One region of the Vibrio sp. WZ-1 genome, then DNA from elsewhere that is predicted to be linked to it. Evidence: predicted binding sites of a transcription regulator. Region 1 holds the regulator's gene; each other region holds the start of a gene.
The links. Region 1 encodes CRP, which controls carbon source genes, mostly activating them, when cyclic AMP is high. Its sites were predicted from a motif close to TGTGANNNNNNTCACA; they were not measured.

Region 1 (10,809 bases):
TGCGCGACCAGTACAGCACTAAAGGCTCAATCCAATGCATCTGACACAAAGCGGCGGTCAGTTCGAACGGCTGGAGGATTTGTTCCAACGGGTATTTGTTGTACCCCATCGGGCTGAACGCATCCTCTTTACCGCCAGTAGTGATCACACTGCGCCAGTACTTACCCGCTAATGCGCTACCATCACCAAACGCAAAGCCTTTGCCCAACACACGATCCATCCACTCTTTCAACAGTGCGGGACAGGAATACATATAGAGAGGATGATGAAAAACGATCACATCATGCGCCATCAGCAAGTCGTGTTCGTAGTTCACATCAATAAAGAAATCAGGGTACGCGCCATAAAGATCGTGCACAGTGACATGATCAAGTGATTGGATTTTTTTTATCATCACTTGATTGGCAATGGAATTTTGTGGCTCTGGATGAGCATAAATCACCAAAACTCGTGGGGGCATAGACGCTGCAACAGCCAAATAGTCGTCCTTGTCGTTATTTTTATCCGTTATCAAATTGTTATACGTTTTTGTATAGCATAATGCAATTAAAGCGCAGAGATCGACTTTTCCTGCCAATAGCCCTACTATTCACCGCGAGATAAATGACCAAGAAACGCGCGCGGCGCAAAGTGAATTAAAACCCTATGATTACCTTTTCTGATATTCAGTTACTGCGTGGCGGTAAACCTCTTTTAGACCAAGCATCCGCAACCATTCACCCAGGCGATAAAGTGGGTCTGGTTGGTAAGAACGGCTGTGGTAAATCGACCCTATTCGCGCTACTGAAAGATGAACTGACGATTGATGCAGGCTCATTCAGTCAACCTCAGCACTGGGAACTAGCATGGGTAGCACAAGAAACCCCGGCTCTTGATCGCAGTGCCATTGAATACGTCATTGATGGTGATCGCGAGTTTCGTGGTTTGGAACAGCAGTTAGCCATTGCTGAAAAGAAAGACAACGGTACGCTGGTTGCAGAGATCCACGGCAAGATTGAAACCATTGGTGGTTACAGCATTCGCGCTCGTGCGGCAGAGTTACTCGACGGCCTCGGCTTTAGCCAAGAGCAAATGAGCTGGAACCTGACTCAATTCTCGGGTGGCTGGCGTATGCGCCTTAACTTGGCTCAAGCCCTATTGTGCCGCTCAGATCTACTGCTACTCGATGAGCCAACCAACCACTTGGATTTGGACGCGGTCATGTGGTTAGAGCGCTGGTTACAAAACTACCCAGGCACACTGATTCTTATCTCGCACGACCGTGACTTCTTAGACCCAATCGTTGGTCGTATCATTCACATCGAAAATCAACAGCTGAATGAATACACGGGTAACTACTCGTCATTCGAAAACCAACGCGCACAAAAAATGGTGCTGCAACAAGCGATGTTCGAGAAGCAACAGAAACAGATGTCGCACATGCAAAGCTACATCGACCGCTTCCGTTACAAAGCATCGAAAGCTCGCCAAGCACAAAGCCGAATTAAAGCTCTGGAGCGTATGGAAAAAGTGCTGCCAGCGCAGTTCGATAACCCATTTAGCTTCCAGTTCCGCGAACCAGCAGCACTGCCAAACCCAATCATGATGATGGATGAAGTATCGGCAGGCTACGGTGACAACCTGATCCTAGAGAAGATCCGCCTTAACCTTGTCCCGGGCAGTCGCATTGGTCTACTTGGCCGTAACGGTGCAGGTAAATCAACCTTGATCAAACTGTTGTCTGGTGAGCTAAAAGCGCAAGGTGGCGATCTGACTTACTCGCAAGGTGTGAAGATCGGTTACTTCGCTCAGCACCAATTAGAAACGCTGCATCCAGAAGAAACACCACTACAGCACATGATGCAAATCGCTCCAGACCAGACTGAGCAACAACTACGTGATTACTTAGGTAGCTTTGGCTTCCAAGGCGATAAAGCGCTAGAGAAAGTCGCTCCGTTTTCTGGTGGTGAAAAAGCACGTTTGGTATTGGCATTAGTGGTCTGGCAAAAACCTAACCTATTGCTACTCGACGAACCAACCAACCACCTAGACTTGGACATGCGCCAAGCATTAACCATGGCACTACAGACCTTTGAAGGTGCAATGGTGATTGTTTCGCACGACCGTTACCTACTGCGAGCAACAACGGATGACTTGTACCTAGTACACGACCGTCAAGTGGCACCATTCGATGGTGACCTCAACGATTACTATAAGTGGCTGACTGAACAACAAAGGGCTGAACGTAAAGAAGCGCAAGCGGCACAACCTGAGAAAGACACAGCGAATAGTGCTGCAGCGAAAAAAGAGCAAAAGCGACGTGAAGCAGAGTTTCGTAAACAGACCGCTCCAATTCGCAAAACGCTGACACAGTTAGAAAACAAAATGGATAAGTTAGGCGAAGCACTGGCGAAAACAGAAGAACAGTTATCGGATAACTCTCTGTATGAAGCCGAAAACAAAGCTAAACTTAATGAAGTATTGGCCCTTCAAGCTTCTAGCAAAGCAGAGCTTGAAGATGTAGAGATGGAATGGATGTCTGCTCAAGAAACCCTCGAGCAGATGGAACTAGAGTTTAATCAATGACAACAGAGCACGCTGAATACACCTTAACCCTTGAACACCTTTGGCAGTTCAGTCTGCAATTTTATGGTGTACGAGAAGTGAAAGAAGCGTGCTTGTCGTTGCAAAATAACTATCACGGCAATGTGAATCTACTGCTGCTGCTCAGATGGCTCGATGAGCAGCAGTTCATCTTTCAAGAGCAAGATTGGCCTCTTGTTCAAGACTGCCTAATCCGCAGCGAAACATTACTCCACTCCTATCGCGAACTACGACGACACCTCAAACTTCAAGTAAATGATGCACTTTATCGTGAGGCATTACAGTTTGAGTTACAGCTTGAAAAGCAACAACAGTCTGATCTGGTTGACTGCATTAATTCACTCATACTAGTGACAAATGACAGTGAACCACTAACATTAAGATACTGTCGAAAGCTGGGCGCAGAACACCTTCAACAAGCATTTTCGCTTCCAGTTCCGAATATTCATCATCCATAAATCTATAATAAATCTATACTTAGACTTATATAAATAAGAGTATATACCCAAGTAACCTCGAGATGCTTGATTCAGCGAGAATGACTTGGTTTGTAGACGCGGCGGAGATTTAAAGATCTAGTCACTCTAAATCAAGAATCGACAACAAAGTATACAAGCCAAGGCAGCTCGCCCTTCGGGAGCGTGTCATTGACCCGATTTCTGCGTCAAACAACTTGGAAAGAGCTGGCTATTACGCTGCGTTGCTTTCCTTGACCTCGAATCAATGACAATGCTCTGAACCCTGCATCTTGAAGTCACTTGGTTATGCGTTTGTTGGCATTGAAGATCTAAGCAGAACCAATCTCTCAGATTAGCGGTAAGGATTGTGCGATATCTCTGCTTAGCTCATGACAAACCACCATCAAACCGTATTCGCGTAAGCACAGAGACCAAAGTGGCGTGAATAACAATAATACTTAAATTGATTGGTACTAAGTATGACCCAATTTTTCGCAGCAGCTGGAATTAAAAACCCACACCTTCAAACGCTTTTGCCGCGCTTTATTCGTAAAAAAGCGTTGTTTACCCCTGTGTGGCAAACTCTTGATACCCCTGATGACGATTTTCTAGACTTAGCGTGGTCAGAACAACAAGACACCGATATTGCCCGTAATAAACCCATTTTTGTTCTGTTCCATGGCCTTGAAGGATGCTTTTATAGCCCTTACGCCAACGGCTTAATGAATGCCTTTGCCAAGTCGGGGTGGTTATCGGTGATGATGCACTTTCGTGGCTGCAGCGGTAAGCCAAACAAAAAAGCCCGCGCCTATCACTCCGGTGAAGTGACGGATGCTCGTTTCTTTCTTGAACAACTCAATCAGCAGTTCCCTAACAACCCTAAAGTTGCGGTCGGCATTTCGCTCGGTGGTAACATGTTGGCGAACTACTTGGCTCAGTACAAAGACGACCCCATCTTAAGTGCTGCGACAATCGTTTCTGCCCCGCTGGATTTGTCCGCATGTGCAAACCGAATAGAGCAAGGTTTTTCCAAGGTCTACAAACGCTATTTACTCTCTTCACTTAAACGTAATGCGCTGCAAAAGCACGATTTGATACAAGGAGAGCTTGCACTGTCTTACCGCTCGATCAAACGTGTTACTCGTCTGTATGAGTTCGATGATCTTGTCACCGCACCTCTGCACGGATTCAAAGATGCACAAGACTACTACGATCAATGTTCAGGTTTGAGCAAACTGCAACAGATCAGCCTACCAACACTGATCATCCACGCTAAAGATGATCCGTTTATGACCGAAGCCGTGATTCCGAAGTTTGTTTTACCGGACAACATTGATTACCGCCTTTATGAAAATGGTGGCCATGTCGGCTTTCTCACAGGTACTGCGCTCAAGCCAAAGTTTTGGTTAGAGGAAGCTCTGCCAGCTTATTACGAAAGTATCGCCGCTGAGTACCTTTCTACTGTATCCAAACAACAAACACAGTAAACTATTCACAAGTGTCAACCAAGGCAGGTAGCACACCATCATCATAAACGTTTGAGGTATTTATGATCATTCCATGGCAAGACATTGCGCCAGAAACATTAGAAAACTTGATCCGAGAATTTGTGCTGCGTGAAGGGACAGATTACGGTGCGGTAGAAGTGTCACTACAAGATAAAATCGACCAAGTTAGAACTCAGTTAGAGAAAGGGGATGCAACGATTGTCTTCTCCGAGCTCCATGAAACGGTTGATATTCAACTCAAAGCAAAATAATAAGGCCCTCACATTTTACCGTATCCCACTCGATGACACGGGCTTGTTACGTGCTATAGTGGGTTATCGACCGTGCAGCATCCACGTGTTGCACTTTACAGGTAAGTAATTTTCGACAAGGTTTGTCATGTCAGCTAAACACCCAATCATCGCGGTTACTGGCTCCTCCGGAGCTGGCACCACCACGACCTCAGAAGCCTTCCGTAAGATGTTCAATATGATGAACGTTAAACCTGCATGGGTTGAAGGAGATAGCTTCCACCGCTTTACTCGCCCGGAGATGGATGTCGAGATCCGTAAGGCTCGCGAGCAAGGTAGACACATCAGCTACTTTGGTCCGCAAGCAAATGACTTCCCAGGGTTAGAAGAATTCTTCCGAAAGTATGGTGAAGAAGGGACCGGCAGCGTGCGTCGCTATCTGCATACCTTCGATGAGGCCGTCCCCTACAATCAAATGCCAGGCACCTTCACACCATGGCAAGACTTACCAGAAGACAGCAACGTACTGTTCTATGAAGGTTTACACGGTGGTGTTGTCGATGGTGACGTCAACGTGGCTCGCCATGTGGACTTTCTGATTGGCATGGTACCCATTGTGAACCTGGAATGGATTCAAAAGTTCGTTCGCGACACTCGCGACAGAGGCCACTCCCGAGAGGCGGTAATGGATTCGATCGTGCGCTCGATGGACGATTACCTCAACTACATTACCCCGCAATTCTCGCGGACTCATATCAACTTTCAGCGTGTGCCAACCGTCGATACTTCCAACCCACTTAACGCCAAAGGCATCCCAAGTTTGGATGAAAGCTTCGTCGTTATCCGCCTACGTGGCATCAAGAATGTCGACTTTCCATACCTCCTGGCTATGATTGATGGCTCATTCATGTCTCGTCATAACACCATTGTGGTGCCGGGCGGTAAGATGAGTTTTGCTATGGAGCTCATCGTCAGACCAATCTTACAGCAGTTGATCGAAACTGGGAAAATTGGCTAAAAGCCCTTTCAATAAGGTGTTTACTTTTCATACCGTGATCATGTGCACAGTTTTGCTTACAAAATCTCAATCATGGCACGATTAAAATCAAGAAATCGTTTCCGAAAAAGGATACTATTTCTAACCGAAACACAAGAGAGCTTGCAGCATATAAAAAGTGCTCTTATTCTAGTAAGCCAATTCAGGCTTAGCTAAAATATGGATAGCGCAAGCGTACCCTGCAGAGGAAGTGAGATATTATGGTTCTAGGTAAACCTCAAACCGACCCAACATTAGAGTGGTTTCTTTCACACTGTCATATTCATAAGTACCCATCAAAAAGCACGCTAATTCACGCGGGCGAAAAAGCAGAGACTTTGTACTACATCGTTAAAGGTTCTGTTGCGGTTCTTATCAAAGACGAAGAAGGTAAGGAAATGATCCTTTCTTACCTAAACCAAGGCGACTTCATTGGTGAGCTTGGTCTATTCGAAGAAGACCAAGAGCGTACAGCTTGGGTTCGCGCTAAATCTCCTTGTGAAGTGGCAGAGATTTCTTTCAAGAAATTCCGTCAACTTATCCAAGTTAACCCAGACATCCTAATGCGCCTTTCTGCGCAAATGGCTCGTCGTCTACAAGTTACTAGCCAAAAAGTGGGTGACCTAGCGTTCCTAGACGTAACTGGTCGTATCGCTCAGACTCTTCTGAACCTTGCTAAACAGCCAGATGCGATGACGCACCCAGACGGCATGCAAATCAAGATCACTCGTCAAGAAATCGGTCAAATCGTTGGCTGTTCTCGTGAGACAGTAGGTCGTATCTTGAAGATGCTAGAAGAGCAGAACCTAATTTCTGCGCACGGTAAAACTATCGTTGTTTACGGAACTCGTTAATCTCGATTAACGTTTAAAAAATTTAAAAGCCACCAAATGAAAGTTTGGTGGCTTTTTCTTTTGTGGGAATCGGGAACGGAAAACAAAGAATCGAGAGTCGGGATCGCTGCGTTCCGAGAGCGGACTTCGTCCTTAGAGATACAGCCCTCTCAGATTCCGAGAGTTAAAACCTCCCCCAGCAAAGCGTTCCCGCCCCCATAGGTCATAGCCCGTTCTCGTATCTATTAACCGTTGGTGCTTTCGAAAATCTTATCTGCTGATGCCGCTACAAATCCTGGGTACAACTCACCGTTATCCATTGAGTAGCGCTTAGCAAACTCGTAGAAGCCCCCTGGAATCACCTCAACGCCTTCAGTAAAGGTCACTGGCACTTTGTCTGCCATGGTCGATGATTGCTCTAGTAGCACCTCTGGCGTGCCTTTTACTTCGCCGCCATTTTCATTGATGGTGAAGCCTGCTGTACGTAGATGGTCGTTTACTTGCTTTACTTCTTGATGCTGGTTGAGCTGATTCACACTCACTGTGAAGTGGTTAGCTCCGTAACCGTGCGCAGCAAGCCACGAAGCGTACTCACTCTCTTTCGCCAAGGTTTGGAAATCAGCATAGCTGAGATCCCATAAACGACCGCCGTACAAGAAGTCGCTGTTTGTCAGTTTAGAAGCATCAACCTGCTCTACCAGTTTATGAACGATGGCTTGTAGCTCTGCTGAGCACTCATCCACTTTCAATTCACTGATGAAGACTTTTGGCTGCTTCGGATCTGGGTGCTCAAAATGTTTTGCCACCAGCTTTTTGCTTTCAAATACGTAATCACCACAGGCTTTATAACCCACTGCCAAGAATGGCTTCGCCAGCGTTTCAATGCCTAGGGGAGCGACATTAAACGTACGTAACGCAATATGGTCATTAATCAGAGGCTCATCTTCTTGAAGAAGTTGATGAACTTTAGCAGCAGAAGGACAAAGACGTTGAATGTAGTCTTGCCATAGCGATTCAAATAACACATCGGGCGTCATAACGACTCCTTGTTATGAAATGTAGAGTTAGGGGTAAGAGGAAGTTGACCACTCGTTCACAGCCCTAAAGCTGTCCAGAATCACGAACGAGCAGTCATCAACCTGTGACGGTATGTGCGGCATAAGTGCCAGTCAGTCAACACGCTCTGGAGAGTCTTGAGCTCGCCTTTGGCGTTTGCCAGCGCGCTTACCGAAATCCTAACTTGGTAAATAGCTCTGGCAGAGAGAAGCAGCGATACTTTGTCACCGCTTCGTATTTCTCTATTACAGGCTTACACCCGGGCTCAATGTTTCAGGCAAGACCGTCTCTTGCCCTTCCATTGATGCCATTGGGTACGCACAGTAGTCTGCTGCGTAGTAAGCACTTGGACGTAGGTTACCCGACGCACCCGGCCCACCAAATGGCGCATCACCACTTGCGCCCGTCAACTGACGGTTGCGGTTCACGATGCCGGCACGAATGTGGTCAACGAAGTATTCCCACTCTTGGTCGTCGGTTGAAACCAGACCTGCCGATAGACCAAAGCGCGTATCGTTCGCCAGTTCTACCGCTTTCTCTAGCCCTTGGTAGCGTACAACTTGCAGAAGTGGACCGAAGTACTCTTCATCTGGCAACTCAGCAATGTTCGTCACATCGATGATGCCTGGAGAAACAAACGCCGCTTCGCCAGCTTTTGCTTCGATCAAACTTTCACCACCAAGTACTTGCAAGTTCGCTTGCGCATCGAGAATGAACTTGGCTGCCGCAACCGAAATTTGCGGTCCCATAAATGGTGCAGGCTCTGCAAATGGTTGGTCTACGCGAATATTGCGCGTCGCTTCCACCAGCTTAGTAATGACTGCATCACCCTTGTCGCCAAATGGAATGTACAGACGACGAGCACAGGTACAACGTTGTCCTGCACTGATGAAGGCAGATTGGATGATGGTGTAAACCGTTGCGTCTAGGTCGCCGTAGTTATCCGAGATAACCATCGGGTTGTTGCCACCCATTTCAAGCGCCAGCATCTTGCCCGGCTGACCAGCAAATTGACGATGCAGAACATGACCTGTGTTCGCACTACCGGTGAACAGTACGCCATCAATGCCTTTCGCATCAGCGAGCGCAATACCGGTTTCTTTCGCACCTTGGACTAGGTTAATTACGCCTTTCGGCAGACCCACTTCTTCCCACAACTTCATGGCTAACTCACCCGTCCATGGCGTTTGCTCAGACGGTTTGAAGACCACGGTGTTACCTGCCAGTAGTGCTGGCACGATGTGACCATTTGGTAAGTGACCCGGGAAGTTGTAAGGACCGAAGACCGCCATTACACCCAATGGGCGATGACGCAATACAATTTGGTTGCCTGCTGCTTCACGCGTCGCTTCACCAGTACGGTCGTGGTAAGCACGAATAGAGATCGCGATTTTACCCGCCATCGCTGCCGCTTCAGTGCGTGTTTCCCAAATCGGCTTGCCGGTTTCTTTGGCAATCACTTCAGCGATTTTTTCGCTGTTCTCTTTTACTTTTTCAGCAAAAGCCAACACGATCGCTTCACGTTCTGCAAATGGGCGCTTCTTCCAATCGACGAATGCTTCACGCGCAGCAGACACCGCTTGGTTAACCTGCTCAGCTGTCGCGCCGTTACCTTGCCAGACCACTTCTTGGTTGTACGGCGACAGAGACGTAAACGCTTCACCCTGACCTTGTACCCATTCACCTGCAATCCAATGTGTCATTGTTTCTATCCTTAAATTCTGTCGTCAGTTACTGCGGAAGAAGGCGAACAAAGTCCCCTTCCTCAACCAAGAGTGCATCCGCCAATTCTGGTGCGAGCACTACGCTTTGCGTTTCCGCGTCATACGCCGCTTTCGCTGCCGCAGCGCGGAAGTTCTCGAATGACGCGTTACACATCAAGAAGTCTTTTGTGCTGGTGTGCTCCGAGATTTTGACTTGCGCGCGGAATGAGTGGCGTACCGATTCGATATTGCGTAGGTCACACTCCACCGTTGGACCACCATCGAAAATGTCAACGTAGCCACGGTTGGTAAAGCCTTCACGCTCAAGCAGCTTCAATGCTGGACGCGTGTTATCGTGCACTTGGCCAATCACGGCTTGTGCTTCAGGGCTCAACAGGTTGATGTAGATTGGCAACTTCGGCATCAAGTCAGCGATAAAGCCTTTCTTGCCAATACCCGTTAGGTAATCCGCCAGAGTGAAATCGATAGAGAAGAAATGCTCTTGAAGCCACTGCCAGAATGGTGAGTTACCGTTCTCATCTGACACGCCACGCATTTCAGCAAAGATGGTTTCCGAGAAACGCTCTGGGTGCTCTGCCATCATTAAGAAACGACACTTGGACATAAGACGCCCATTCAAGCCACCACGGAATTTCTCACGTAGGAACAAGGTGCAGATTTCGCTGTTACCCGTGTAGTTATTACCAAACGTTAGCAGCTTAACCACGTTATTTACGCCAAGCTTTGGTGACGAGTGCACCACTTTACTGATGTGGTAAGAATAAAAAGGCACATCCCAGCCGATTGAAGCTTCAATACCTGTGGTACCTGCCACTTCACCAGTATCAGATTCAAAGCCCACCATTAGGTAGCCTTCATCACCAGCTTCGTTCACGTCAGGTTTGCCAAAACTGTATTCTGAGTGTTTGATTCGATTGGTTAACAGTTCTTCGTTAACCGGTAGAGATGTAAATCCATGACCTGACTCAACCGCACAGGTGTGCAGCGCGTCATAATCCGACATTGCGATAGGGCGAACTACTAGCATCAATACTCCCTCCAGATGCAAGAAGATCCTAACTATATTGTAGGAACAATGCCCCCATCAGAGATCCTTGATGGGGGTTTCTAGGTTGACGATAAGCGGCAATCGCGCTTAAACCAGCGTTGCGATCGCTTTATCCAGCTTCGCCAAACCTTCTTCGATTTCTTGTTGTGTGATAACGAGTGATGGTGTGAAACGTACGACATTGGCACCCGCAACCAATACCATGAGACCTTGTTTACCTGCAGCAACCAGTACGTCACGCGCACGACCTTGCCACTCTTCATTCAGTGCTGCACCAAGCAGTAGACCTTTACCGCGCACTTCAGAGAAGATGTTGTACTTCGCGTTGATCTT
Region 2 (10,809 bases), on a different contig from region 1:
AATACCTCCTTCAATAATCTGGGTAAGCCACTTTACTCGACAGCACTCAATTTAGGTAAAGCAACAATTGGCACTCTGCCTTTCGTTTACTTTGGATCGCAATGGTACGGAGCACTTGGCGTGTTATATGGACAAGCGGTGGGTACGATAGTGTTTGGGTTGCTGGCGTTAGTTGTCCTGAACAAACACATTAAAGACCTGATGCAAAACTTCGGAGAAGAAGATATAGAAGACGATCCAGCGATCACTTGCGTCAATACTCAACCTTTTTGCTCTCACGATGCGGTATTGATTGATGAAGTGGCAACCGCTTTGGAAGAAGAAAAAGCGTAAATTTTGTTTATCTGACATAAATATGCTTGACCTTGGAGTTAGCTCCAAGGTTTATTCTTAGTGGTAGATAAAGGTTTATCACCAATAAGGAAAGTGAATTATGTGTTCGAAACATCAAGGTTGCCAATCAGGCAAAGTCAAATCTGCGGTGGCAGTAGGTGCAAGTGACTCATGCTGCGCACCGGCAAAGCCAACGCTAAACATTACCCAAGCAACCGTTGCTGTCTCAGAAGAATCTTGTTGTAGCGGCGGAAGCTGTAGTTCGGATTCTGTTGACGACGAAGGCCCTGCTGAACCTCTCGAGTCCACCAGTCGTCATAGTTGGCTAGTGTCAGGCATGGATTGTCCTGCCTGTGCGCAAAAGCTAGAAAAGGCCATCTCTTCTGTTGAGGGGGTCACAAATGCCAAAGTCTTGTTCGCAACAGAAAAGCTAGTGGTCGATTTTGATAACCGAGCACTTGCGCCTGTTATCGAGCAAGTTTCTCAGCAAACCGGATTCCCACTGACTTCGACAGATGCGCCAAAACCAAAAGCCGAGAAAAAGGGTTGGCTGGGCGTTATCAAAGACAATGTTCAGATCCTCTCTATTGCAGGTGCGATGGCGTTTGCTGGCATCATTTCTGATTTCAATCCAACGCTAAGTACTTGGTTGTTTACTTTGACCTGTTTGCTTGGCTTGTATCCGGTTGCGATGAAAGCGGTCAAGTTGGCCCGCACTGGTACGCCATTTGCGATTGAAACATTAATGAGTGTGGCGGCGTTAGGTGCGCTGTACCTTGGTGAAACCGCGGAAGCGGCGATGGTGCTATTGCTTTTCCTTATTGGTGAAAAGTTAGAAGCATATGCATCCTCTCGTGCTCGCAGCGGTGTTCAAGCATTGATGGATCTCGTTCCAGAGAATACAACGCTGATTGTTGATGGTGAACGTCAAGAAGTGCCAGCGTCACAGCTTCAACCCGGTGACGTGATTGAAGTTGCGCCTGGTGGCCGCATGCCTGCGGATGGCCTGCTTATGACTCAAGCTGCAAGCTTCGATGAAAGTGCGTTAACGGGCGAGTCTGTTCCGGTAGAGCACAACGAAGGCGGTAAAATCATGGCAGGCGCTGTGGTTGTCGATAAAGTCGTTCAAGTAAAAGTGACTTCTCGCCAAGGTGAGAACGCGATTGACCGTATCCTGCATTTGATTGAAGAGGCGGAATCACGCAAAGCGCCACTTGAACGCTTCCTCGACAAGTTCAGCCGTTGGTACACACCGCTGATGATGCTTGTTTCTCTATTAGTCATTATCACGCCACCATTGTTGTTTGCTCAGCCTTGGGAAACGTGGGTATACCGTGGTTTAGCATTGTTGTTGATCGCATGTCCATGTGCTTTGGTTATCTCCACGCCTGCGGCGATTACTTCTGGCTTAGCGGCCGCGGCAAAACGAGGCGCACTGATCAAAGGTGGTGCTGCGCTTGAACTATTAGGCCGCGTTGAATCTGTTGCTTTCGACAAAACGGGTACGCTGACACAAGGTAAACCACAAGTCACTGATGTCGTGCCGTTTGGTGTGACTGAAGAGCAATTGCTTCGCTTAACGGCATCGATTGAGATTGGCTCAAGCCACCCACTGGCCATTTCATTGGTGAACAAAGCGCAAGAACAAGGCATCAACATCCCAGAAGCGGCAGATAAAACCGCGCAAGTGGGCTCTGGTGTAACTGGCGTAGTTGAAGGCAAATTGGTACAGGTGATTGCACCATCGAAAGCGGACTTCCCAATCTCACAACAGGTAGAGCAGCAAGTCTTGGCGTTGGAAGGGCAGGGTAAAACTGTGGTTATCGCACGCCACGATCACGAAGTGATAGGTTTGATTGCTTGGCAAGACACGCTTCGTCAAGATGCTCAACAAGCCGTTGCTGCATTGAAGAAACTGGGTATTTCATCTGTGATGCTAACAGGTGACAACCCTCGCAGTGCCGAAGCAATTGCGAACCAAATTGGCCTTGATTACAAAGCAAGTTTGCTACCAGCAGACAAAGTGCACTATGTAGAAGAGATTTCAGCGCAGCACACGGTTGCGATGGTAGGCGATGGTATTAACGACGCACCAGCGATGAAAGCTTCAAGCATTGGCATTGCAATGGGCGGTGGTACTGACGTTGCACTCGAAACGGCTGATGCCGCGCTGACTCACAACCGTTTGATCGAACTCGCTGGTATGATCGAACTATCACGTGCGACGCTCAATAATATCCGTCAGAACGTTGCGTTGGCTCTAGGACTGAAAGGCGTGTTCTTGGTAACGAGTTTGCTAGGTATAACAGGCTTGTGGGTAGCTGTGTTGGCCGACAGTGGAGCAACAGCTCTTGTTACTTTGAACGCTCTGAGATTGCTTCGTTTTGAATCTAAGCAAGTAAAATAACCATTAAAGTGAAATGAAAACTGACCCGAGGCAGAAGTGTCTCAGGTTTTTTTATGCCTATTAAATCGAAACAGCTTTGGTGTTTGTTTCGTTTGGCAAATCACTTATTCCCATGCAACGAAATGATCTTGAGCTCCTTAAACTGTGATCTAAACCGTTTTTATTTGAAAGTGTGGTTTTATTACATTGTTTCATTGTGATTGCGATCACTCTATGTTGGTGAAAGGTTCGCTACAGTGCATCTGTACCCAACAACTTATTAATGAGCTTATTGTTTACAAAATAAGCCACAACAAGGAGCGACTTATGTCTCAAGCTGTATTCCATTTAGGTATTACTGAAGCTGATCTTAATGGTGCAACTCTAGCAATTATTCCTGGTGATCCAGCGCGCGTTCAAAAAATCGCAGAAGAAATGGAAAACCCAGTATTCCTAGCTAGCCATCGTGAATACACGCTGTACCGTGCAGAGTTAGATGGTAAACCTGTTGTGGTTTGTTCTACTGGTATCGGTGGCCCATCTACGTCTATTGCAGTAGAAGAGCTAGCGCAACTAGGTGTTCGTACTTTCCTACGTGTAGGTACTACAGGTGCGATCCAGCCACACGTAAACGTAGGTGATATGATCGTTACTACAGGTTCTGTTCGCCTAGACGGTGCGAGCCTACACTTTGCTCCAATGGAATTCCCAGCGGTCGCTGATTTTGAAATTGCTACAGCAATGAAAGCGGCAGTAGAAGAATCTGGTGCTGCAGTACACATGGGTGTGACAGCTTCAAGTGATACTTTCTACCCAGGCCAAGAACGTTACGACACTTTCTCTGGTCGTGTTGTTAAGCGTTTCCAAGGTTCTATGCAAGAGTGGCAGGACATGGGCGTTCTGAACTTCGAAATGGAGTCAGCAACACTGCTAACTATGTGTGCAAGCTCAGGCCTAAAAGCAGGTTGTGTGGCGGGTGTAATTATCAACCGTACACAAAAAGAGATTCCAGATCATTCAACGCTGAAAGAAACGGAAGCTCGCTCAATTAAGGTTGTAGTTGAAGCTGCTCGTAAGATGCTTTAAGTACAACGGTTAGTTGGCATTTAAACAAACGGGAAAAGCCAGAGGTTCGCCTCTGGCTTTTTCTATCTGTCAGTTTTGTTTGTGTGCTAAAGACAGCGAATCTGACGCAATAAAAAAGCAGCTCGAGGCTGCTTTTTTGATCGGATATGGACGATTAGATTTCGTCAGAACCGCCAGCGGCTTCAAACCATGCACTCAGGTGTGTCTTCAGATCTTTTAGCTCATCAGGGCCAATTAGCGCCAGGCCTAAATCTTCTGCTCGAGTAATATCATTATGGCGTAGCGGACGGAAGCTGACCAACATAGCACGTGCTTGCAGACCGCCTAGAAGGTCACGCAGTGATTCAAGTTTGTACAGGGTGTCATCGCCATCATCACGCATACCTTTAGTCTTACATTCGATGATGTGCAGCTTGTTATTTACTACGGTCGCAACATCCAGTTCATTACGAACCTCACTTTCACCCAGTTTGCGATAAACCTGCACATTTAAAGAACGGTCTTGAATCGTTGGCATCGTATCTTGGATCTGCTTAACCGTACTATGAACTAAGGTCTCTAGCCATTCACCATTTGAAAAACGACGAGCATCTTCGTCAGCAAACGTCAGTACACCATTTTCGTAAGTGGCGATTTGTGCTTCGACCAAGTCGGTCAGCAGCATGTTCAGTTCACGGTAACCTTGCTGTTTCTCCGAAAGCTCAACATCTAGCTTCTGCTCTTTACGACAAGTCGTTGCAAGGTAGTTTAGCGTAGCAAGACCAGGACCAAGCTCTAACGCGTTAGACGCCCAACGTTCGCCAAGTTCATACAGTTTTTGGTCGAGCTGAGGAGGAAGGTCAACATGATGGAACTCACCTCGAGCACCGAAAATGGTTAAGTAGTCAGAGATAGTGATGTGGTCTTCTACTTGGGTGTCTTCCTTACCATCAGGATATAGCCAGCAAAGTTTGTCACTGTTTGGTTCAACGACAAAGATTGGCCAACGGTATGTACGGAATACTTCATATACAGACAGTAATCGGTGACGTAGGCCACAACTCGCATTCAGTTTTACTTCTTCGCCTCGATCGTGGAGATCTTTTGCTAATTTATGAATCGATTGTTTAATCAGAGAAGTGTTTACAACAGAAGGAATTTCAAAAAATTCGGACGTAATTTCTCGCTGCTCTAACACGGCACTCAGTCGCTCGTAGATGTCAGCTTGACTCTTATCGCCGATAAAGACGATATGGGTACTGACAGTGCGATTATCCAATAGAGGAGTAACCAATCTCACAGGGTCTTGGTCAATAATACCAACATGAACAGCCATAGGTTTTCCTTCTTTTTTGGCTTGCTCGAAAAGAGAAAGTAAAAGGGATGAGCAAGCCATAATAACCATATGTAGACAAGGTCCATAAAAAACAAGGGCGACCTTATAAAAAGTCGCCCTCATACAGTGAGTTGCTATCTAAAAACGGTATAACCTATATCTTTATCTATAGTTTGAAGCGGTGAACCAATTCATTTTGTTGATGAGCCAAGTGAGTGAGTGACTCACTAGTTGCGGCAATACTTGCCATTGCATGGTAGCTCTTGTCTGCGATGTTATTAATGTCTTCGATATTTCGTGCGATATCAGCTGAGGTTTCGCTCTGCTCTACTGCCGCTTGGGAAATATGTGTACTCATTTGGCTGATTTCGATGATCAGAGCTTGAATTTCTTCCATCGAACTGTTGGCTTTGGATGCTTGTTCAACCGACATCTCCATATCACTCATACAACTCTCAATGACTTGGCTTGCTGATTGTGAGCTTGTCTGAAGATTGCTAATCATAGATTCTATCTCAGTCGTCGATTGTGTGGTCTTAGAGGCCAACACGCGTACTTCATCAGCAACCACCGCGAATCCACGGCCTTGCTCACCAGCACGTGCTGCTTCAATAGCAGCGTTTAGAGCGAGTAGGTTGGTTTGCTCTGCAATGTTACGAATTACGTCTAAGATTGAGCCAATCTGGCCACTCATTTTTTGCAACTCAGCGACGGCTGATACAGACTCATTCAATCTTGTCTCTAGTTGATTGATCGTAGAAATATTGCTGTTCATGATATTTCTACCCTGATCAGAAGCAGTCTCCACTCGCTGCACCATTTCCAGTGAACCTTGCGCACTTTGAGCCACTTCTTGAACAGAATGAGACATCTCAGTCATTGCTGTTGCTACGTTTGCCGTCTGCTCACGTTGATTGTTAAGCTGCATTTGTGCCTCTGATGACGTTTGTTCATTTTCAGAAGCCGTGTTTGAAAGGTTGTCAGAAGCGTCATTTAGCTTAACAAGAATATTGTGCAAGCTGTCAGCAAGAGTATTGATATGTCCACTGACGCGGCTGAATTCGTTGTTGTAACGGTTATCAATGCGTTGGGTCATATCACCCTCAGTCAAGCCCTCTAGCACTTTTAGAATGCGAGTCAATGGCTCACGAACGCTATGCGCAATGTGATAACCAATTGCAGCTGCAAATAGTACGACAACAATTGCGATAACAATGGCTTTGGTTACGCCATTCGAGTAGATGTTTCCGGCATCTGTCAGTGATTCTTCCAATTTATCTGTCGCAGTCGCGGTAAATTGTTCGAGGATACCCATCGATGTATCAACTTTGGTTGCTAGGTTAGCGATATTATCGTACAAAGCTGAACGAGCGCTTAGATAGCTGTTGTGTTGATCAAGTACTCCTCCTCGTTGACCAACGTCACGAGTAAATTGTTCAACAGATTCACCAAAGGCATCTTTTAGCGCAGGTAATTGAGTGACTAATCCACGGAATGCGTAGTTTAAATGTGTTACCGCTTTGCGGTTTTTGGTCACTGCTTTCGTTACAAACTCTGGGTTATTGCTAGCCAATGCATCAGACGTAATTACCTCAGCGTCTTTTAGCTTGATGAAGTAGCTTTTTGCCATCACTTTAACGGAAATACTCGATTGATCGGCGACATACTCCTTCATACCAACCGATAGTTCAGTGTTAAGTTTTTGGAAGCGACGAGAGGATTTTTGTACTTCTTCTTGTGCCGCAAACATCGCCTCATAGTTGTCCATGGCTTCTTTAGCTTCAGAGAAGTAGCTTTGCTCGATTTCTTTGAGCTGGGCAAAAGGTTGTTTCAAAGAAGGGTAGATGCGGCTGGCCGTCTCAAGTTTCCCTAACGTAGAGGTAAACTGTTCTTGAGATTTAGCAAACTCCTGACGCATTTCATCCATTCGTTGCTTATTCTCTGTTGTGAGAAAGTCTTTAAAAGACTTGTCGGCAGACAGAAGCTCAACACTGGTTTGGTTTGATAATGAAACCAACGGTAAAGAATTCTTTGATACGGTTTCAAACTTGTTATGAATATCACTCATCCCACTCATCATAATGGTAATGGTGACGGCAAACAGAATTATGATCAGTGCAAAGCCTGCATACATCCGTTTAATTACTGACCCACGCATAATTAGCGTCCTCTCCCAGAAACAAGACAAAAAAATAGTTATGTCTTAAAAAATTAACAAAATTCTTTGAATTGTATTGAGTTTGAGACGCACGTTTTATGACGCACACGACAAAAAAAACTTCTCTGTAACAACTTATATTGATAATGTTAAGTGAACACTGTTTTTTATTGAGCTAAGCCTAGGGTTGGCGCATACTAAAGCGGTTACACACTATATAAATGGAGTACCCATGGCGGAAGAAACCATCTTTAGCAAAATTATCCGTAAAGAGATCCCAGCAGATGTTCTTTATCAAGACGATTTAGTCACTGCATTTCGAGATATCAATCCGCGAGCGCCTAGCCACATTCTTATCATTCCGAACAAGCTAATTCCAACAACGAATGATGTAGAAGCAGAAGATGAGGCGATGATGGGACGTATGTTCACTGTCGCGAAAAAACTGGCTAAAAAGGAAGGTATTGCAGAAGACGGTTATCGTTTGATTGTTAACTGTAACTCGCATGGTGGTCAGGAAGTATACCACATCCATATGCACCTAGTGGGTGGACGCCCGTTAGGCCCAATGGTATTGAGCTAATTGTATAAAAGTGGGTGGGCATTCCCACCCATGTTTTCTTGTCCAACCACATTTGCGGAGATGAATGTGAAACAAGGTTTGAAGCTAATTGGTTTAATTAGCTGGATGGTGGTTGCTGTTGGGTGTGCCAACCTTTCTGCTGGAAACCTGTTTAGTCACTATAGCGATCAAAATCAGCAAGTGTATCAGGCTGTTGTTGCGGGTGATTATGCAGAGGCTGAGCAACTACAGTCGGTTGATGTTGGTGGAGATATACTTGGTAATTTTGAGCGAGGTCGAATCTCATTTCTTGCGCAAGACTATCCAACAAGCTTGGGGGCACTCGAAGACAGCGATCGTGCGGTACGCAAACAACAAGAGCGTGCAACCATTTCTGTTACGGAAACAGCGACCAGTGTCGGTTCTCTGGCTGTTAACGACAATCTGAACGAATACCAACCCGCCGACTACGAGCTCGGTTTCTTGCATTTGTATCTAGGTCTGAACTACCTACAAAAGAACGATCTAGAGGGGGCGTTGGTTGAAATTCGCCGTGCAAACCAAGTTCAAGAAGCTGCAAAGAAAGCCCGTGAAAAGGAACTAAAGCAGGCCGAAAAGGATCTTAACAAGCAAGGTATGTCTGCCAACTTGGGTAGCGTACTCGCAAACTATCCAGATGCTGGAAAGAAGCTTAGCTCAGTACAAAATGGTTACTTATTCTACCTTTCGGGACTGCTTTATGAAGCATCAAGAGATTTGAATAGTGCCTATGTAGACTATCGTCGAGCACTCGCTGTTATGCCTAACAATAAGCAAGTCATTGAGAGCACTATGCTAGCAGCAAGAAAGCTGGGCATGCGTGAAGATCTGCGTATGTTAGAAAAGCGATATGGCAAAACACCACCTAAGCTCAGCAAATCTAAAGGCCGGGTGATTATCATTGATGAACAAGGTGTCGTCGAAGCACTTCACGGTTGGCGTATTGATTTACCGATTTATGACAGCCGAGGCGATGGTGCAATTTATTCGCTTGCACTGCCTTACTACCCGAAACGTGGAACGCAACGTTTTGGTGATGTCACGTTGAATGGTAACAAGCTGCCTTCCAGTGAATTAGTTAATGTGAACGCGATGGCTGGCAATGATTTAAATGAGCGTCTGCCTAATATTGTTATTCGTCAAGCTTTACGAGTGTGGGCAAAAGACAGAATTCGTAAAGAGGCAGCCAAAGGCGATGATGTCGGCAACTTGCTGTTTAATGTATGGAATACTTTAACAGAGCAGCCTGATACGCGTAGTTGGCAGACATTGCCAGGTCACGTTGATACAGCATCTAAGGTGGTTCATGCTGGACCACAAACATTAAATATTGGCAGTAAAGTTTACCAGTTTGAAGTGCCTGCACAGCAAACCACACTAGTTTGGTTGTCGAGGCAAGGTACGAGTTCCACTGTGTGGCACAAGCAACTAGGGAGGTTGTAATGAAAGCATGGCTTATTGGTATTGTGGTATTGGTTGGTTTAACTGGTTGTGCTGACAATACAGCAGGTATTCGCATTGATGGCCAAACCCAGAAAGTTTTTTTCAGTGATAACGTGTTAGGTGGGCGTCTATTAGTTGACGACATTATCACGACTTATGTTGATGATCGCCCAAGGGGCGTTGTTCAGTTGAGTAGCAACTACAAGGGTGATCAGCACATTCTATATCGCTTCTATTGGTACGATGCTAACGGGTTAGAGGTTAACACCAAACCGGGACCTTGGCGGAAAATGATCGTTCGAGGTTTTGAGCAGGTATCGCTTTCTGAAGTCACGGTTAACCCTGCAGGAACTCAATTTAGGCTCCAAATTCGCGAAGCGGAAGATAATTAATTCACCAGTCAAACTGGGCAACCAAAACAACTGGTTTTGGTATCGAGTAAACTAAGGAACTCTCATGAAAAAAAGTATTATTGCTCTTTTAGGTCTTGCTGTCATTCTGGGTGGCTGTTCGAATAAAGTCTCGTACGGCGATGCTCAAGCGACAGAAACAACGACGATTGACTTTGGCTCAACGGATCTACAAAAAATAGCCGGTGAAATGGTTGATAGCATGATGATGTCGGGCTCTGTTGCTGCAATTACTCGTGATCAGCGTCCAATCGTATTTGTAGAACGTATTAAAAATAAAACCAGCGAACACATTGATACTGAATCCATCACCGATACTATCTCTACTAAGATGCTAAACTCTGGTAAGTTTCGTTTCGTAGATATGGACCGTGTTGAGTCTGTTCGTGAGCAACTGAACTTTCAGAACAATGATCAGCTAGTGAACCAGAGTACCGCAATTCAGTTTGGTAAAATGGTCGGTGCGCAATACATGCTTTACGGTAACCTTTCTAGCATCGTGAAAAATGCCGGCAGTGATAAAGACGTATATTACAAAATGACGATGCGCCTGATGGATCTAGAAACTGGTCTTATTGAATGGGCGGACGAAACAGAAATTCGTAAAGAGCAATCTAAAAGCTTATTTGGCCTTTAATCTTTCCCAATACCTGACTATTTACTGAGTAAGGTAGTAGGAACTAAAGTGGAGAAGTTATGAATGGCATGGTTTTCTTGGCAGCAAGCAAAGCAACTTGATCCGAGCTTAAGCATATTAGACGGCTTCTTCGCTGTTCCTCCAGTAAAGGTTCAAACTGTTACTGGAGGGCTCACCAACCGCTGTTGGCGATTGGAAACTTCAGAAGGTCTTGCATATGTCTGGCGGCCAGCCAGTATTGTTTGCAAGGCCTTTTCTATTTCTCGCCATAACGAGTACCAAGTTCTCAACACTATCGAGCCTTTGCAAATTGGCCCTAAGCCTGTTTTTGTCCATGAACTTGGCTTGCTGGTGGAGTGGGTCGAAGGAGAAACGCTCACACGATCGGGGATAGATCTCAAGGAGCTATTGCCTGTTGCAGCGCGTATCCACCAATATCC
Region 3 (10,809 bases), on a different contig from region 1:
TATTCCGTTAAATAAATCTGAACGTTAGTTTTAAATAATTAGATATATTGGAACGAATTGCAAGAGTAATATAACCCCCATAGATAGTTAGCCTAGATTTTGAGGTCGTAATGATTCAGAGAACAAAAGCAAAAGTAATGAGAGCTCCAACCCCAATGGCGGGTCTGGCTCTTGGTATTGCGAGCTTAGGTTGGAGTTGGGAAAACTTCGCCGAATTACATGGCTATGGACAGTGGATTAGCGCAGGCATTGCAAGCGTATTGCTAGCAATCTTGACTATTAAATTTCTTTTTCACAATCACTTGTTAAGACAAGACCTTGCGCACCCTGTGGTAGGTAGCGTGGTGCCAACTTTTGCAATGGGAACCATGGTGGTTTCAAACTCATTAGGGCACTTTTTCCCTATTGCAGGGGATGTGCTTTGGTTAGTGGCAGTAGCTCTACATATCGTGTTCCTTGTGAGCTTTATGTACCACCGCGCGAAAGACTTCGAGTTACACCATATGGTGCCAAGTTGGTTCGTACCACCAGTCGGAATTATCGTTGCAGACGTGTCTTTTTCAGGTAGCCCTGCACTTGCACCAATTGCGCACGGTGCGTTGGTCTTTGGTATGGTGGCGTACGCAGTAATGTTGCCAATAATGATCTACCGTTTCATGTTTACTCATGAAATCCCAGATGCAGCAAAACCAACCATGGCAATCATGGCGGCACCAGCAAGCCTATCGTTGGCTGGTTACCTAACCGTAACGGCGGCACCTTCGCCAGTGATTATTGCTCTGTTGTTTGGTATCGCGGTATTGATGACAGCCATCATCTACTTAGCTTTCTTTAAACTGCTAAGACTGCCATTTAGCCCTGGCTATGCAGCGTTTACCTTCCCAATGGTGATTGGTGCGACAGCTCTATTCAAAACAGCAAATTGGATGGAAGCAAATGGTCTAGCAGCGCACTATGTACAGCAAGTTCGTGGTCTAGCAGGTATTGAACTGATAGTGGCGACAATCGTCGTGACTTACGTAGGTTTGCAATACATCAACAACTTGCTAATTCAACCACGATTGGTTGCAGCACATCATGCATAAATGCGGTAGCCAAGTAACGGTCTTGGTTATTTCATAAAAAAAGCCTCTTGGTCTCTCTCGCCAAGAGGCTTTTCATTATCCCTTGTTGTAGAAGCGTGACATCTCATTTAATGAGTTTTGGATTACACTAATGGGAACTTGATGCTTACTATCGACATTGAGCTGTTTATCAAGCTGTTGAGACTGGCCGCCTGGGTTCACGACCAACATGGTTTCTTTTCCCACTAAAGCGTAGTTGTAGTAGCTACCCGCGATGTACCAATCCCGAGGTATACGGTTATCAAACAGATCATGTCCAACACTGTATGAATCGGTGCTGCCTTTCACGTTAAATAGCTTGTTCATCAATGTTGGTACAACATCAAAGTGTGTAGTGCGGTAGTGAATTTGCTCTGGTTGATGGTTTGGCAAGTTAAGATACAAAGGTACATGAACTTGTGTATCGCTGTAGTTGCCAGTATGCCCCCAGTAATTCTTTTTATGGTCGTTAAATTCTTCTCCATGGTCGGAAGTGATCACAACAATAGTGTTTTCCAAATCGATACTCTTCAGCACTTTTCCAATCAAGCTATCAATAAAAAACAACGAGTTCTTGTAACGGTTATGGTATAGCGATGCATCGAAATCGTTATTAAGAAGAATATGATCGACACGCTCCCAGTATGGTTTGAACTTAGCAAACTCCGGTTCCGGAAAGCTTGTGCCATGGGCTGAATCATAAAACAAGAAGCTAAAGTATGGCTTATTAGTTTCCTGCTTTTGGAACTGAATAAACTCATCGGTGATTTGCTGATCACGCTCGACTTGCGTTTCACCAGTTTGCTTCAGAGTAAGATCTTGTACTCGCTTAAATACGGTGCGTGACAAAGGAGGGCTAGTTAATGGCGCGGATCCAAAGATACCCATACGGTAGCCTTGATTTTGCAGAGCATCTAAGAAAATAGGAGAGCGTTGGCTGGCATAAAAGCTATCCCAGTAAGTCGCTGGCAAGCTGTAAAATAGGCTAAAAATACCTGCTTGAGTTGAGTTGCCACCACTCATGTGTTGAGAGAAGTTGATTGTTCTTTCAGTGAACTTGCTAACATTAGGCATGATTTCTGGCGTTGCATCGCTGTAACGCCAAGCGTCAACCAGAATAAACACAACGTTAGGTTGCTTATCTCGTCGCTCTATATTCACGGGGCTCAGTGGATAGTTAAGTGAACTACTTTCAATGTTCTTCAGTTCAACACGGTTGTGTGATGCGATGTTTTCGTCCACCAAGTTGTGGCTGTAGATGAATTTGCGTGCCGTCAATGGATAGTAAAGTGGCCAGTTATTCGAAAATTGGCTGACTTCGTTATCGTAGAGTGCATTTTTGTATGCGTGGATTGCCTGAGTGCTAACTAACAAGCCAAACCACACGCTTACTAGCACAAACTTAGCGCGACTATGTGCCATCTTATTAGTTAGCCAAACGGTACATGCGAGGCCGATTGCCAGTAATGCGATATCGCTAATGAAAATCAGCCAACTCATCCAAGAGATTTCAAATACGTCACGACCACCCTCAAAGAACATTCGGATCAGCAGTCCGTTAATGTGCAGTTTATATTGCTGGAAAACGAGAATATCGACTTTCAGCATGATCAAGAGCGCTATTGCAACGGAGATTACAATTACTTTGAATATGCGTGTCGGAAAAAAGGACAGCAATAAACAACCCAGCATCAGAGGAAGAGCAATTAAACCTAACCAGCCAAATTGTGTGGCAAACAAATAGTATTTTTGCAGATAGGTGAGTGGCTCTGCTTGGTTGTTTGACAGCAAAAATGGGTAACAAGCAATTGACAGATAGAGAGTCAAGCAAGCAAAAAATGCCATCAACCAAGCGCTATTGGAGGAAAGTTTGCGAAACATACTGAGGTGATTCCAATACTGATAAATATAAATTTCATATGCATTATAAAACAGTGTTTTTTATCATGAAAGACTTGTGACTAATGTCACGCTTTGTATTTGCATGTAAGACGTTACTTACAAACATCAGTTGCTGGTTATTTGTTCAGAGTTTGGGCGTTCTCTAACCTTTTGTTATTTAAGCTATCGAGATCGCTCTAGGAATAAATGCGGCTGTGCTAAGCTTGCTAGCAGTTTCCATTGGCGTTCGGTGCTCTTACTTTGTTTACTGTCTATCACTCCAATCAGGTCGATGTTCTTAAATCACTTCTTGTTGAACTGATTCGCATCAATCCGTTAGAAAACCCCTTCGAAAAAGAACAAATTCTGGTGCAAAGCCCAGGTATGTCACAGTGGTTAAAAATGGAATTGGCGAAAGAGTTTGGTGTCGCGGCAAACCTAGAATTTCCGCTGCCAGCGACCTTTATCTGGGAAATGTTTACCCAAGTATTGGCTGATGTGCCAAAGCGCAGTGCCTTCAACAAAGAAGCCATGACATGGAAGCTGATGCATTTGCTTCCGGGTTTGTTGAACGAAGCGTCATTCGAACCTTTAGCTCGTTATCTTAAAGACGACAGTGACAACTCCAAGCTATATCAATTGGCAGAGAAAATTGCCGATATCTTCGATGGCTATTTGGTGTATCGCCCAGAATGGATTGCAAGCTGGGAAGCAGGGCAAACGGTGCCTGAACTTGAAGACGAACACCCATGGCAGCCGGTTTTATGGCAGGCACTGTACGATCACACGGTTACCCTTGGGCAATCGCCTTATCATCGTGCCAATTTGTACGAACACTTCATTGATACGCTAGAAAACTTCAACGGTAACTTTGATCATCTGCCGAAGCGTCTGTTTGTGTTTGGTATCTCTTCACTGCCGCCACGTTACATGGATGCGCTCAAAGCTATTGGTGAACACATTGATGTGCACTTGATGTTTACCAACCCTTGTCGTTATTACTGGGGTGAGGTACGCGACCGTAAATTCCTAGCTCGCCTAGCAGCAAAACATCGCCAGCACGTGGTGTGGCAAGAAGACCATTCTGAAGTACAAGGTGAGAGTGAGCAGTTAAAAGGTTCACTAGAAGAAAACGTGGTGGATGAGCTGCATACCGATGTGGTGGGTAACAGCTTGTTGGCGTCGATGGGTAAACTTGGGCGCGATAACATGTATCTGTTGTCGCAACTAGAATCCCATGAGATTGAAGCTTTTGTTGATGTCGAGCGCGACAGTCTGCTCCATCAACTTCAAGCAGATATTCTTAATCTAGAAGAGCACCAAGACGATCAGCAGATCGATAGCAGTCAGCACAAACAAGTGGTGAACTTGGGTGATAAATCTCTGAGCTTGCACTCTTGCCACAGCCCAATGCGAGAAGTGGAAGTACTCCACGACCAGCTTCTGGCGATGTTCGATGCCGATCCGACACTGAAACCGCGCGATATTATTGTCATGGTGGCAGACATCAATGCCTACAGCCCTGCGATTCAGGCGGTATTCGGCAATGCGCCGGGTGAGCGATTTATTCCTTACTCGATTTCAGACCGAACGGCCGATCAAGAAAGCCCAATTTTGGCGGCTTTCATGCAACTTGTTAATTTACCGAATACACGTTGCTTGGCTTCTGAATTACTTGAGTTGTTAGAAACGCCGGCGATTTTGAAGCGATTCGATCTCAGCGAAGATGACTTCCTTCAAGCCAAACAATGGGTAGAAGAATCGGGCATTCGCTGGGGGCTAGATAGCCATACCGGCAGCGAATTTGAACTGCCAGAAACACGCCAAAACACGTGGCAATTTGGTATCCAGCGTATGTTATTAGGCTATGCGATGCCAGAATCTGCCGGTTTGTTTGAAGTGCAAGAAGGTAGCCTTTCGCCATACAATGAAGTGCAAGGTATGGGCGCAGAACTTGCCGGTAAGTTAGCTCACTTTATTCAACAAATTAGCCAATATCGCCGCAAACTTTCCCATGTTCAGTCGATTGATGCATGGCGTGAAACCTTGGTGGCGATGTTGGATGACTTCTTCTCAGTTGAGCTAGAAGGGGAAATGGCGCTTAAGTCCATTCGCGATACCTTGAGCCAACTAAAAGAACAGTTAACCGATGCGGCATTTGATGATGCCTTGTCGCCTTCTATTGTGAGCCAATATCTGCAAAACAAGCTGTCAGGAACACGGGTCAGCCAGCGCTTCCTTGCCGGACAAGTGAACTTCTGTACTCTGATGCCGATGCGCTCGATCCCATTTAGAACCGTGTGTCTACTCGGTATGAACGATGGCGTTTACCCGCGCTCAATGCCACCAGAAGGTTTTGACTTAATGACGGGGCGCACTAAGCCGGGCGACCGTTCACGCCGAGACGATGACCGTTACCTGTTCCTAGAAGCCATGCTGTCTGCGCAGCAAAGTTTGTACATCAGTTACGTTGGGCGTTCTATCCAAGACAACACTGAGCGCGTGCCGTCTGTTCTGGTGTCGGAGTTGATGGAATATTGCCATCAGAACTACTGCCTAGATGGCGATCAAGACCAGCCTGTTGATGACTCCGGAGATAAACTACTCAAGGAGTTAGTGAATGTGCATGCAATGGTGCCATTCAGCCCAAGCGCATTCCAAGGTTCTCATTCAAGCTATGCCAAAGAGTGGATTCCAGCAGCGTTGACCCAAAGCAATCAATCGCAAGGTCATGCGCGTGGCGAGTTTAACCGCGCATTGGATGATTACTTACTCGGTGCGATCTTCCCAATTGAGTTGGACTTGGTGGAATTACAACGCTTCTGGCGTTTGCCTGTTCAGTATTTTTTTAACCGCCGTTTGAAAGTGATGTTTGAACCCCCATTGCCTGTGATGGAAGACGATGAGCCCTTTGTATTAGGTGGCTTAGAAAGCTATCAAATGCGCGATGAGCTACTGGAAACCTTGCTCGAAACCGCCATTACTCAACCGTCCGCAAAAGCAGACGTACTCAAGCACTTTATGACTGAACAACGCGCGCAGGGCAAATTACCGGTTGGCGCATTTGGTGATATCGAGTTTGAAACCAACCGCGTGCAAGCGGAAGAGCTGGTGGATAAGTTGGCGTTCTTATCCGGTGCTCCGCAAGACGATTTAGAAATCGACCTTACCTTCGATGTGCTTGGTGAAGGAAAAAACATCCGTCTAACCGGTTGGCTAACTCAATGCTATCAGTCCGGTTTGATTCGCTACCGCAGCGGTAAAATTCGTGCGCAGGATTACCTCGCTGCATGGATTGATCATCTTGCTATGTCTGCCTCTGGTCACGCTAGAAAGACTCACGTTATCGGTTATGACCGCAAGGAAGGCGCAGTGCATTTGGTTTACCCAGCAATGGCAGACGCTGCGCAAGCAAAACAACTACTTGCTGAATTAGTGCGTTTGTTTTTTGAAGGCATGACCAAGCCATTACCATACTTCCCGAAAACAGCACTGGCGTGCGTTGAGGCGGGCTTTAGTCGTGGTCATTGGGCTGATGACGAAGAGAAATCGCTGAAGAAAATGGCGGATGCATTCAATGATGGCTACATGAGTCCAGGAGAAGGAAATAACGCGTATATTTCGCGTATTTGGTCTACTTGGAATGACGAGCTTGCAGCAGAAGTTCGCACGCTGACCGCATTGGTTCTTCAAGGCGCAAGATTGGCGGCGATGGATGCCGATGATGAAAAGTAAGTTGGATTATTTAGACAAAAAAGAGAGTAGGGTGGCCGCCAGAAAATCATTATTTTTTGTAGGGCGTTCGCTGTACGGCCACAAGGTCAGAGGGACCATGATTCGTTTGAGTGTAGCTGCCTGAAAGGCTTGGCTTATCTCGTGACGCGCATACTAGCGGTTGAAGATCAGGATAACCGTGAGTGAGATCCCACTAACCTCTAAATATTCCAACTTGTTAGACATATAAATAGAATTTTTAACGACAGATCACAGTTCGGTCAGTCGATAATCCGGAGAGATTCAGCGTTATGGCGCAAATGTCAGTTCCAACTCCACTGCAAACCATGACTTTTCCACTGCATGGTGCAAGGTTAATTGAAGCATCGGCGGGTACGGGTAAAACCTTTACTATCGCGGGTTTGTATCTGCGACTCCTACTAGGGCATGGCACTGCCGATACGAAGCACCGCGTACCGTTGACCGTGGATCAAATTCTGGTGGTGACCTTTACCGAAGCTGCAACGGCGGAGCTGCGTGATCGTATTCGTGCTCGTATTCATGACGCGAGGATCGCGTTCGCTCGCGGGAAAAGCTCAGATCCTGTGATTCAACCTTTGTTGGAAGAAATCGAAGATCATAAGCAAGCCGCTGAGATCCTATTGCAAGCGGAACGCCAAATGGATGAAGCCGCGGTGTACACCATTCACGGTTTCTGCCAACGTATGCTGACGCAAAACGCATTCGAATCTGGTAGCCGTTTCAACAATGAGTTTGTAACGGACGAAAGCCATCTTAAAGCGCAAGTGGTTGCTGATTACTGGCGTCGCAATTTCTACCCTCTGCCGTTCGCTTTGGCTGGAGAAGTACGCCAACTCTGGGGCTCGCCATCGGATCTACTGTATGACATAAGTAACTACCTCACGGGCGCGCCGCTAAGTCTCTCTGTTCCGGCAATGGAAGGTAGCCTTGCCAATTTGCATGAGCAAAACTTAAAGCAAATTGATGCTTTGAAAGCCCAATGGCGTGATAGCCAAGATGACTTCCTCGCGCTGATTTCTGATTCCGATGTCAACAAACGCAGCTACACCAAAAAGTCTTTGCCGACGTGGTTAGAAGCGGTCAATACATGGGCAGCGACAGAAACCACGGGCTATGACTATCCAGATAAGCTGGAGAAGTTCGCGCAGAATGTGTTGTTTGAGAAAACCCCGAAAGGAACTGCGCCACAGCATCCTGTGTTTGAGGCGATTGAAACTTTCCTTACCAACCCTATCAGCTTAAAAGCGCCATTGTTAGCTCATGCGATTGAGCATTGTCGCGTGATGCTGGCAAAAGCAAAAAATCAGAAACAATGGTTGTCATTCGATGACTTGCTGACTCAGCTTTCTGCCTCGATTGATACCGATGAAACCGCACTACTGACAGAGCGCATTCGCACGCTTTATCCGGTTGCGATGATCGATGAATTCCAAGATACCGACCCACTGCAATACAGTATTTTTAGCCGCATTTATTTGGATAATCCTGAGTGCGGTTTGTTTATGATCGGTGACCCGAAGCAGGCGATTTACGGCTTCCGTGGCGCGGATATCTTCACTTACATTAAGGCTCGTAACCAAGTTAGTGCTCACTACACGCTTGGTACTAACTGGCGCTCAAGTGCCGATATGGTATTGGCAGTGAATCAGATTTTTGCTCTGCCAGATAGCCCGTTTATTTATGACTCTGATATTCCATTCCACCCCGTGGATTACAGCCCAAGTGCCGACAAACGCGTTTGGACTATGGGTGGTCAAAAGCAACCTGCACTGACTTATTGGCTGCAAGAAGCGGAAGATAAACCTTTGCCAAAAGGTGAATATCTCACCGCTATGGCAGAGGCGACAGCGAGCCAAATTCAAACCATTTTGACCGCGGCACAACAAGGTCAAGCGTGTCTGGTCAATGGTGAGAAGCAGAAGCCAGTCAAAGCGGGTGACATTGCAGTGTTGGTGCGAACGGGTAGCGAAGGTCGCATGGTCAAACAGGCGTTAGCCGGCCAAGGCATTGCCAGCGTGTACCTTTCTAACCGCGACAGCGTGTTTACCAGTTCTGTGGCACAAGACTTACAGCGTTTGCTGCAAGCGGTGTTAACGCCAGAAAATGACAGAGCATTACGTGCCAGCCTAGCATCAGAATTGTTTGCTCTGGATGCAGCCAGCTTAGACGCCCTCAATAACGACGAAACCGTGTGGGAAAACGCGGTTAATGAGTTCAAAGAATATCGTAAGCTTTGGGTGCAACGTGGTGTGCTTCCTATGCTGCGAGCAGTGATCAGTAAGCGTCATATTGCTGAACGTCTGCTAGAAGAAGGGGCGAGTTCACAAAGCGAAAACGGTGAGCGAGTACTTACCGATCTGATGCACATTGGTGAGCTATTGCAGCAAGCGAGTAACGAATTAGACAGCGACCACGGTTTGCTGCGTTGGTTAGCACAATCTATCAGCGATGCAGAGCACGGGTTGGGTGGCAGCGATGACCAAATTCAACGTCTGGAATCAGAGCGTAACTTGGTGCAAATCGTCACCATTCATAAATCCAAAGGTCTGGAATATGACTTAGTCTTCTTGCCATTTGTGTTTGGTTACCGAGAAGCGAGTGAAGCCAAATACTACGACGCTGAGAACGATCGCACCGTACTTGATATCACGGGTAACGATGCGTCGTTAAAACAGGCAGATAAGGAACGTCTTGCGGAAGACTTGCGCCTCATCTATGTAGCGCTAACGCGTGCCGTATATGCCTGCTTTATTGGTGCTTCACCGCTGCGCAATGGTCGCTCAACCAAAGAGCCAACCGGTGTTCATCACAGTGCGATTGGTTACTTGGTGCAAAATGGTCAAGAGGGCGGCATCAACGACCTGTTCGTGGGGTTGAAAAAGCAGCAAGAGAATCTCGATAACGTCGTAATTTGTGACCCTCCAAAGCAGCACGACGAGATGTATGTTGCGGAGCAAACCGAGTTAGCAGCGTTGACTGCCAAAGAACTGCAAAACCCAATTGATAGAAACTGGCGCATCACCAGTTACTCGGGCTTGGTTAAGCAAGGTTCTCATCATGCTGAACATGACGCGACGATTGAAATTACAGGCTTTGATATCGATTCTTCAGAAGAGCAAGATGAAGCGGAATTGGTTGAGCCAGAACGCTCTATCTTCAACTTCCCGCGTGGCGCACGTCCGGGTACTTTCCTGCACAGCTTATTTGAGGAAATTGAGTTTACTCAACCAGCGACAACGGAAGAGAACACCCAAATCATCCTCGGCTTGATGGAAAGCGAACAGCTTGATGAAGAATGGTTGCCAATCCTGCAACAGTTGATTGATACCGTGCTGGCAACGCCTTTGGATAGCAAAGCACTGCTGCTCAATCAAAAAGGCCCGGCACAACGTTTGGTTGAGATGGAATTCTTATTACCGATTGAAGTGCTATCTGCACCAGCATTGAACCGTGTGATTCAACGTCATGATCCGCTGTCTGCCAAAGCGGGCGATCTGGGTTTCCAAACCGTGCAAGGTATGCTGAAAGGCTTTATTGACTTGGTGTTTGAGCACCAAGGCAAATATTACGTCCTCGACTGGAAATCGAACCACTTAGGTGATGATGTGTTCCATTATCATGGCGATGCGTTGAAGTCGGCGATGGCGGATCATCGCTATGATCTACAATACCAAATCTACGCCTTGGCGCTGCATCGTTTCTTACGCAGCAGATTGCCAAATTATGATTATGAACAGCACTTTGGCGGCGTTTATTACCTGTTCTTGCGTGGTATGGATGGGCAAAGTGATCACGGTATTTTTTCTGCCAAGCCAACCTTTGAATTTTTACAAGAGATGGATCATTTGATTGATGGTCAAGCACCTGACACGCGATCCAGCGAATCTGGTCAGATGGAGTTAATTTGATGAAAACCAATGATCTTCTTTCTGAGCAAAGCAGTGCGATGGCAACACCAGATCTATTGGCAACGTTAGAATCGCTAGCAAAAAAAGGAGCGATTCGCCAATTGGATTTCCAGTTCGCGCGCTTTATCTATTCGCAAGTTGAGCAACAAGTGAACAGCCAA

Region 2: a site for CRP is predicted at 2,936-2,951, ahead of udp (uridine phosphorylase). Genes of this name have one in related genera too.
Region 3: a site for CRP is predicted at 6,897-6,912, ahead of recB (exodeoxyribonuclease V subunit beta). Genes of this name have one in related genera too.

Annotation. Positions count from the first base shown of each region.
Region 1 covers NZ_JBQEQR010000043.1:11,616-22,424, forward strand. The annotation lists gene kefG (glutathione-regulated potassium-efflux system ancillary protein KefG) at 1-478, opposite strand, end outside; gene ACTS60_RS01795 (ABC transporter ATP-binding protein) at 646-2,565, shown strand; gene ACTS60_RS01800 (TIGR02444 family protein) at 2,562-3,041, shown strand; gene ACTS60_RS01805 (hydrolase) at 3,521-4,528, shown strand; gene ACTS60_RS01810 (YheU family protein) at 4,591-4,800, shown strand; gene ACTS60_RS01815 (phosphoribulokinase) at 4,928-5,797, shown strand; gene crp (cAMP-activated global transcriptional regulator CRP) at 6,037-6,669, shown strand; gene ACTS60_RS01825 (DUF1338 domain-containing protein) at 6,894-7,685, opposite strand; gene astD (succinylglutamate-semialdehyde dehydrogenase) at 7,950-9,407, opposite strand; gene astA (arginine N-succinyltransferase) at 9,436-10,455, opposite strand; gene ACTS60_RS01840 (aspartate aminotransferase family protein) at 10,564-10,809, opposite strand, start outside.
Region 2 covers NZ_JBQEQR010000080.1:181,021-191,829, reverse strand. The annotation lists gene ACTS60_RS17475 (MATE family efflux transporter) at 1-333, shown strand, start outside; gene ACTS60_RS17470 (zinc/cadmium/mercury/lead-transporting ATPase) at 434-2,740, shown strand; gene udp (uridine phosphorylase) at 3,047-3,805, shown strand; gene ACTS60_RS17460 (DUF1887 family protein) at 3,960-5,120, opposite strand; gene ACTS60_RS17455 (methyl-accepting chemotaxis protein) at 5,287-7,278, opposite strand; gene hinT (purine nucleoside phosphoramidase) at 7,511-7,861, shown strand; gene ACTS60_RS17445 (COG3014 family protein) at 7,928-9,322, shown strand; gene ACTS60_RS17440 (YcfL family protein) at 9,322-9,714, shown strand; gene lpoB (penicillin-binding protein activator LpoB) at 9,779-10,369, shown strand; gene thiK (thiamine kinase) at 10,433-10,809, shown strand, end outside.
Region 3 covers NZ_JBQEQR010000076.1:109,898-120,706, reverse strand. The annotation lists gene ACTS60_RS13155 (TDT family transporter) at 111-1,085, shown strand; gene ACTS60_RS13150 (DUF3413 domain-containing protein) at 1,161-2,984, opposite strand; gene recC (exodeoxyribonuclease V subunit gamma) at 3,246-6,719, shown strand; gene recB (exodeoxyribonuclease V subunit beta) at 7,010-10,648, shown strand; gene recD (exodeoxyribonuclease V subunit alpha) at 10,648-10,809, shown strand, end outside.